Regions from separate parts of the Pseudomonas sp. LBUM1676 genome, predicted to be linked through region 1. Evidence: predicted binding sites of a transcription regulator. Region 1 holds the regulator's gene; the other holds the start of a gene.
What was found. The regulator sigma-54, encoded in region 1, starts transcription at its own class of promoters, with help from an activator protein. The targets are predictions, from matches to a motif close to ANTGGCATNNANNTTGCTNT.
Positions count from the first base shown of each region.

Region 2: ACA041_RS22395 (circularly permuted type 2 ATP-grasp protein) is a predicted target of sigma-54. The motif match lies at 1,268-1,287, and genes of this name have one in related genera.

Region 1 covers NZ_CP166777.1:877,290-880,931, reverse strand. Annotated here, with positions in the region: gene lptB (LPS export ABC transporter ATP-binding protein) at 1-691, shown strand, start outside; gene ACA041_RS03945 (RNA polymerase factor sigma-54) at 876-2,369, shown strand; gene hpf (ribosome hibernation-promoting factor, HPF/YfiA family) at 2,444-2,752, shown strand; gene ptsN (PTS IIA-like nitrogen regulatory protein PtsN) at 2,765-3,229, shown strand; gene rapZ (RNase adapter RapZ) at 3,232-3,642, shown strand, end outside.
Region 2 covers NZ_CP166777.1:4,867,180-4,870,821, reverse strand. Annotated here, with positions in the region: gene ACA041_RS22410 (PLDc N-terminal domain-containing protein) at 1-13, shown strand, start outside; gene ACA041_RS22405 (hypothetical protein) at 239-472, shown strand; gene ACA041_RS22400 (ribonuclease E inhibitor RraB) at 692-1,033, shown strand; gene ACA041_RS22395 (circularly permuted type 2 ATP-grasp protein) at 1,320-2,729, shown strand; gene ACA041_RS22390 (alpha-E domain-containing protein) at 2,742-3,642, shown strand, end outside.

The DNA.
Region 1 (3,642 bases):
CTACAAGAGCCGTCAGGTCGTGCGCGACGTCAGCCTGTCCATCGACAGCGGTCAGATCGTCGGCTTGCTTGGCCCTAACGGCGCCGGCAAAACCACCTGTTTCTACATGATTGTCGGGCTGGTGCAGGCCGATCAGGGTCGTGTACTGATCGACGACCTGGATGTCAGCCACCAGCCGATGCACGGTCGCGCGAAGGCTGGTATCGGCTATTTGCCGCAAGAAGCGTCGATCTTCCGCAAACTCTCGGTGGCCGATAACATCATGGCGATTCTCGAGACCCGCAAGGAACTCGACAAGGCCGGCCGCCGCAAAGAGCTGGAAAGCCTGCTGCAGGAATTCCACATCCACCACATCCGCGACAACCTCGGTATGAGCCTGTCCGGTGGTGAACGCCGCCGGGTGGAAATCGCCCGCGCACTGGCGACCAACCCGAAATTCATCCTCCTCGACGAACCTTTCGCCGGCGTGGACCCGATTTCGGTGGGTGACATCAAACAGATCATCCATCACCTCAAGGCCAAGGGCATCGGTGTGTTGATCACCGACCACAACGTCCGCGAAACCCTGGATATCTGCGAAACCGCGTACATCGTCAACGATGGCCAACTGATCGCCGAAGGCGATTCTGCCACCATCCTGGCCAACGAACTGGTCAAGGAAGTGTATCTGGGCCATGAGTTCCGCCTGTAAGCGCTGAGGTGTCCAGCTTGTCGCTCAAGCGCTTGTCTCGATAAAAAATCAACACTTTTTTATTGTTACAGCGCTCTAGGCAAACGCTAAAGTTTCGGGCATATAATTTGCTTATGTTTGGCGCTTCGGCGCCCTGTAGTGGATGGCGCATGTGCGCCGGCGAATAAGGTGTTAAGCCCCTGCCATGAAACCATCGCTAGTCCTGAGAATGGGCCAGCAGCTGACGATGACACCGCAGCTGCAACAGGCCATCCGCCTGCTCCAATTGTCGACCCTGGACCTGCAACAGGAAATCCAGGAGGCCCTGGAGTCCAATCCGATGCTCGAACGCCAGGAAGAAGGCGACGACTTCGATAATGCCGACCCCTTGGCCGACAAAGCCGAACAGCAACCCAACGCCGACGTTTCGGAACCCTCTTACCAGGAAACCGCCCCGACGGTGGATAACCTCGAGGAAGGCGACTGGAACGAGCGCATTCCCAACGAACTGCCCGTCGATACCGCGTGGGAAGACGTTTACCAGACCAGCGCCAGCAGCCTGCCGAGCAACGATGACGACGAGTGGGATTTCACCACCCGTACATCGGCCGGTGAAAGCCTGCAAAGCCATCTGCTTTGGCAACTGAACCTGGCGCCGATGTCCGACACCGATCGCCTGATCGCCGTGACCCTGATCGATTGCATCAACAATCAGGGCTACCTGGACGAAACCCTCGAGGAAATTCTCGAAGCCTTCGACCCGGAACTGGACATCGAACTCGACGAAATAGAAGCCGTCCTGCATCGCATCCAGCAATTCGAACCGGCCGGCATCGCCGCCCGCAACCTGGGCGAATGCCTGCTCCTGCAATTGCGCCAGTTGCCCGCCAAGACCCCTTGGCTGGCCGAGGCCAAGCGCCTGGTCACCGACTACATCGATCTGCTCGGCAGCCGCGACTACAGCCAGCTGATGCGTCGCATGAAGCTCAAGGAAGATGAGCTGCGCCAGGTGATCGAACTGGTCCAGAGCCTCAACCCGCGTCCTGGCTCGCAGATCGAGTCCAGTGAAGCCGAGTACGTCGTCCCCGATGTCATCGTGCGCAAGGACAACGAGCGCTGGCTGGTGGAGCTCAATCAGGAATCGGTGCCACGGCTGCGGGTCAATGCCCAATACGCCGGCTTCGTGCGCCGTGCCGACACCAGTGCCGACAACACCTTCATGCGCAATCAGTTGCAAGAGGCCCGCTGGTTCATCAAGAGCCTGCAAAGCCGCAACGAAACCCTGATGAAAGTGGCCACCCAGATCGTCGAGCATCAGCGCGGCTTCCTGGAGTACGGCGACGAAGCCATGAAACCGCTGGTGCTGCATGACATCGCTGAAGCGGTGGGTATGCACGAATCGACGATTTCACGAGTGACCACACAGAAATTCATGCATACCCCTCGGGGCATCTATGAGTTGAAATACTTTTTTTCCAGCCACGTCAGCACCTCCGAAGGCGGCGAATGCTCGTCAACGGCGATCCGCGCGATCATCAAAAAACTGGTTGCGGCGGAAAATCAGAAAAAGCCGTTGAGTGACAGCAAGATCGCTGGTTTACTGGAGGCACAAGGCATTCAGGTGGCTCGCCGCACCGTCGCCAAATACCGCGAATCCCTCGGGATCGCGCCTTCGAGCGAACGCAAGCGGTTGATGTAGAGCCACGCCACAGCGTTCCAGTGGTAGATCATCGGGTCTACCGCTTTATGCACTGGCAACGAAGGAGAAGCTGTATGCAAGTCAACATCAGTGGACACCAACTGGAAGTGACCGAACCTCTGCGCACCTACATCGGCGAAAAACTCGACCGATTGGAGAGGCACTTCGACAAGATAACCAACGTGCAAGTCACGATGAACGTCGAAAAGCTGCTGCAGAAAATCGAAGCCACGCTGCATATCCCCGGCGGAGAAGTGGTCGCCAACGCTGAGCATACTGACATGTATGCCGCGATCGACCTGCTGACCGACAAGCTGGATCGCCAACTCAAAAAGCATAAGGAAAAGACCCAGAGCCTCCTCCAGGGCGCAACCGGTCGTTAACACTCCCAACTCATGATCCGACTTGAAACCATCCTGACCCCCGGCCGTTCCCTCGTGAACGTGCCGGGCGGCAGTAAAAAGAAAGCCCTCGAACAAATTGCCAACCTGATCCACCGCGAAGTACCGGATCTGGAGATGCAAGACGTCTTTGAGGCTCTGATTGCCCGTGAAAAACTCGGCTCGACCGGTTTTGGCAACGGCATCGCCATCCCTCACTGTCGCCTCAAGGGCTGCACTACGCCCGTCAGTGCCTTGATGCACTTGGACGCCCCCATCGATTTCGACGCCATCGACGGTGCCCCGGTTGACCTGCTGTTCGTTCTGCTGGTCCCGCAAGCCGCTACCGATGCGCACCTGGAGCTGTTGCGCCAGATCGCCAGCATGCTCGACCGCAAGGAAGTGCGTGAAAAACTGCGCAGCGCCCCGAGCAATGAAGCCTTGTATCAGGTTGTCCTGGACGAGCAAAACGGTCAGTAATCATGCGCTTGATCATCGTCAGTGGCCGCTCAGGCTCAGGTAAAAGTACCGCGCTCGATGTTCTCGAGGACAACGGCTTCTACTGCATCGACAACCTGCCTGCCGGGCTCCTGCCGGAACTCGCCGAGCGCGCGCTGATCCACACCGAGCTGGCCCAGCCGCTGGTTGCCGTGTCCATCGACGCGCGCAACTTGCCGAGTCACCTGTCGCGTTTCCCCGAGCTGTTGGAGGAAGTTCGCAGTCGGCACATCCAGTGCGATGTGCTGTATCTGGACGCCGACGAAGAAACCTTGCTCAAACGTTTCTCGGAAACCCGCCGGCGCCATCCGCTGAGCAATGCCAATCGTTCGCTGGCGGAAGCGATCAGCGACGAGAGCATGCTGCTCGGGCCAATTGCCGACCTCGCCGATCTC
Region 2 (3,642 bases), 2.9 Mb from region 1:
TGTGCGGGTCTGACCGGACCTCACAAACAACACCAAACCCTGTGGGAGCGAGCCTGCTCGCGAAGGCAATCTTCCAGTCGATAGAGATGTTGACTGACACAGCGCTTTCGCGAGCAGGCTCGCTCCCACAGATTATGTGTTTTTTCAGCCGACACCCCGTAATCCGTTTGAACGATCAGTCAGGGCAAAAGTCCAGATGGTTGTAAGCCCATTTGCGGGTTTGTTCGAGGAGGCACTGATGCAAAAGTGGAAAATCACTTTCGTGGATGATCACGGTGAAACAGTCGACGAAGTCTTCGAGTGCGACGAATGCCCGGATAACGAGCAGGCCGCCAAACTCATCAAGGCCCGTCTCCTTCCTGTCGCCGCCGAACTGGATCTGAATGATCTGGAAGGGCGAACCGCTGATGCGAGCGTCAAAAGTCTCAAGACCCAGAACAGCATACAAATCCTCGGCATTACTCCCGTCTGAAACACCTCCTGGCACATTTGTGAAACAACCAGACCTTGGCAGCGCCTCTCTCTTGGGGCTACTCTGCAAGCGAGATCAGCGAATGGATCGCTAAGGTCTGGTCTTGTCAGCTACATGCTTGCTTCCCACCGGCAATATTGTTGCCGCATCACTCGCACCAATCGGTTGCGTGCGCCGGGAATACGGAAAGTCTATCCATCAAGTTGAGGGGGACGTTTCATGAGCACAGCCTATCAAGAAGACATCAGCAGCAGCGTGCTGCGCCGCATGAAAGAAGGCGGTTTCGACTTTTCACGATTCCATCCGATCGAGTTCTACGCCATTTTCCCGGACGAGGAGCGGGCACGCAGGGCGGCAGGGCAGTTTTGTGGTGAATCCTTGAATGCCCAGATCAGCGTGCGCGATGACGGCGCGTGGTATCTGGAACTCAGTAAAGTGATGTACGCCACCTACGACGGCATCGGCGACTTCGAGCAGGACTTCGAGGCGGTGGTCGAGCCTCTGGGCGGCATCATCGAAGGATGGGGTGTCAAGCAGGAGGTACGAGGGCGACTCGCATAACACTATGAACAGCGACAACATGCAGCAACGGCTGACCCTCGGGTTGGCCGTTTTCGTTTGCGCTATCCGCGTCGACGTCCGGGCAATGAAATCAACTCTGTCTATGCTGCTGATAGGCGAACACATTGCTTCGCAATGAAGCGGGGACGATCGGGTTGGGGCATTTGCCGCACAGGATTGGTGCGGTAGTTGCGGAGTCATTATCCAACCGATTGATATTAAAGCGTTTATGCCGATGGCACGGGCCTTGCGAAGGCCTGTCAGTCCGGGTGACAAGGAGTACGGCATGATCCGCACCTATTTTGATGAGATGTACGATGCCGGCGGCCAGGTCCGCCCGCATTACCGGGAGTTTGCCCGTTGGCTGGCCGAAACGCCTGATGAGCTATTGGCCCAACGGCGACGCGAGGCCGATCTGCTGTTTCATCGCGCCGGGATTACCTTCACGCTCTACGGTGACGAGCAAGGGACAGAACGCCTGATTCCCTTCGACACCATTCCGCGCAGCATCCCCGCCAGTGAATGGCGGGTGGTCGAGCGTGGCTGCATTCAGCGGGTCAAGGCGTTGAACATGTTCCTCGCCGATCTTTATCACGAGCAGCGCATCATCAAGGCCGGGATCATCCCGGCCGAGCAAGTGCTGGCCAACGAGCAGTACCAGTTGGCGATGCAAGGGCTGGATCTGCATCGGGATATCTATTCGCACATTTCCGGTGTCGACCTGGTGCGCGATGGCGACGGCACCTACTACGTGCTCGAAGACAATCTTCGAACGCCCAGTGGCGTGAGCTACATGCTCGAAGACCGCAAGATGATGATGCGGCTGTTTCCCGAACTGTTCTCGGCCCAGCGTATCGCCCCCATCGACCACTATCCGAACCTGTTGCTCGATACCCTGAAAAGCTCAAGTCCGATCGATAACCCGAGCGTGGTGGTGCTGACGCCGGGCCGCTTCAACAGTGCGTTTTTTGAACACGCCTTTCTCGCTCGGGAAATGGGCGTTGAACTGGTGGAAGGCGCGGACCTGTTCGTGCGGGACGACAGGGTGTTCATGCGCACCACAGACGGACCGAAAGCCGTCGACGTGATCTACCGTCGCCTCGACGATGCCTTCCTCGATCCGCTGGCGTTCAACCCGGACTCGATGCTTGGCGTGCCAGGACTGCTGTCCTCGTATCGCTCCGGCAACGTGGTGCTGGCGAATGCCATCGGCACCGGGGTGGCGGACGACAAGTCGGTGTACCCATTCGTCACCGACATGATCCGGTTCTACCTGGATGAAGAGCCGATCCTGAAGAATGTGCCGACGTGGCAGTGTCGTAATCCCGCCGAACTTTCCCACGTGCTGGCCAACCTTCCAGAGTTGGTGGTCAAGGAGACCCAGGGTTCCGGCGGTTACGGAATGCTGGTGGGACCGGCGGCCACGGCGGCGGAAATCGAAGCCTTTCGCGCTCGGATCAAAGCCAAGCCCCACGCGTACATCGCGCAACCGACCTTGTCGCTGTCGACCTGTCCGACCTTTGTCGAAAACGGCATCGCGCCACGCCATATCGACCTGCGTCCGTTTGTATTGTCTGGCCGCGAAACCCGGGTTGTGCCCGGCGGTTTGACCCGTGTCGCCCTGCGTGAAGGCTCCCTGGTGGTGAACTCCTCCCAGGGCGGCGGAACCAAGGACACCTGGGTGGTCGAGGATTGAAGGAAGCCTGCCATGTTAAGTAGAACTGCCTCGGATTTGTATTGGATGTCGCGTTACCTGGAGCGGGCGGAAAACCTCGCGCGGATGCTCGACATCAGTTATTCGCTGTCGCTGATGCCACAGGATGGTCGCGGTGACGGTTTGCACGAACTCGCCATGCCCTTGCTGATCACTGGCACCCTGGACGATTACCTGGAGCGCCATGGCGATTTGCACGCCGAGCGGCTGCTGCATTTCTTCGCCCTGGACGCAGCCAACCCGGCGAGCATCTACAGTTGCCTCGGTGCCGCGCGGGCCAGCGCCCATGCGGTGCGTGGACGAATCACCGCCGACATGTGGGAAAACATCAACGCCACCTGGCTGGAGATTCGCGGGATCGCCGATCAGGGCCTGAGCCGGTATGGCATGAGCCGATTCTGCGAGTGGATCAAGGAACGTTCCCACCTGTTTCGCGGTGCGTCCTACGGCACGATCATGCGTAACGATGCGTTCCGCTTTATTCGCCTGGGGACCTTTATCGAGAGGGCAGACAACACCTTGCGCCTGCTCGATGCCCGCTACGAAATGGCCGGTGACCAGGCCGAAGCGGTCAGCGACGGCACCGCCCACGCCTATTACCAGTGGAGTGCCTTGTTGAGGGCGTTGTCCTCGTTCGAGGCCTACACCGAAATCTACCGCGACGCCCCCGGCGCCCGACACGTCGCCGAATTGCTGCTGCTGCGCGCCGACGTCCCGCGTTCGCTACGGGCCTGTACCGAAGAAATCGACCAGATCCTCGCCCAGCTGCCGGGGGCCAATGGCCGTCCCGCGCAACGCCTGGCCGCGGAAATGGACGCGCGCCTGCGCTACACCGGCATCAGCGAAATTCTCGACGAAGGCCTGCACGCCTGGCTGACCGAGTTCATCCCGCTGG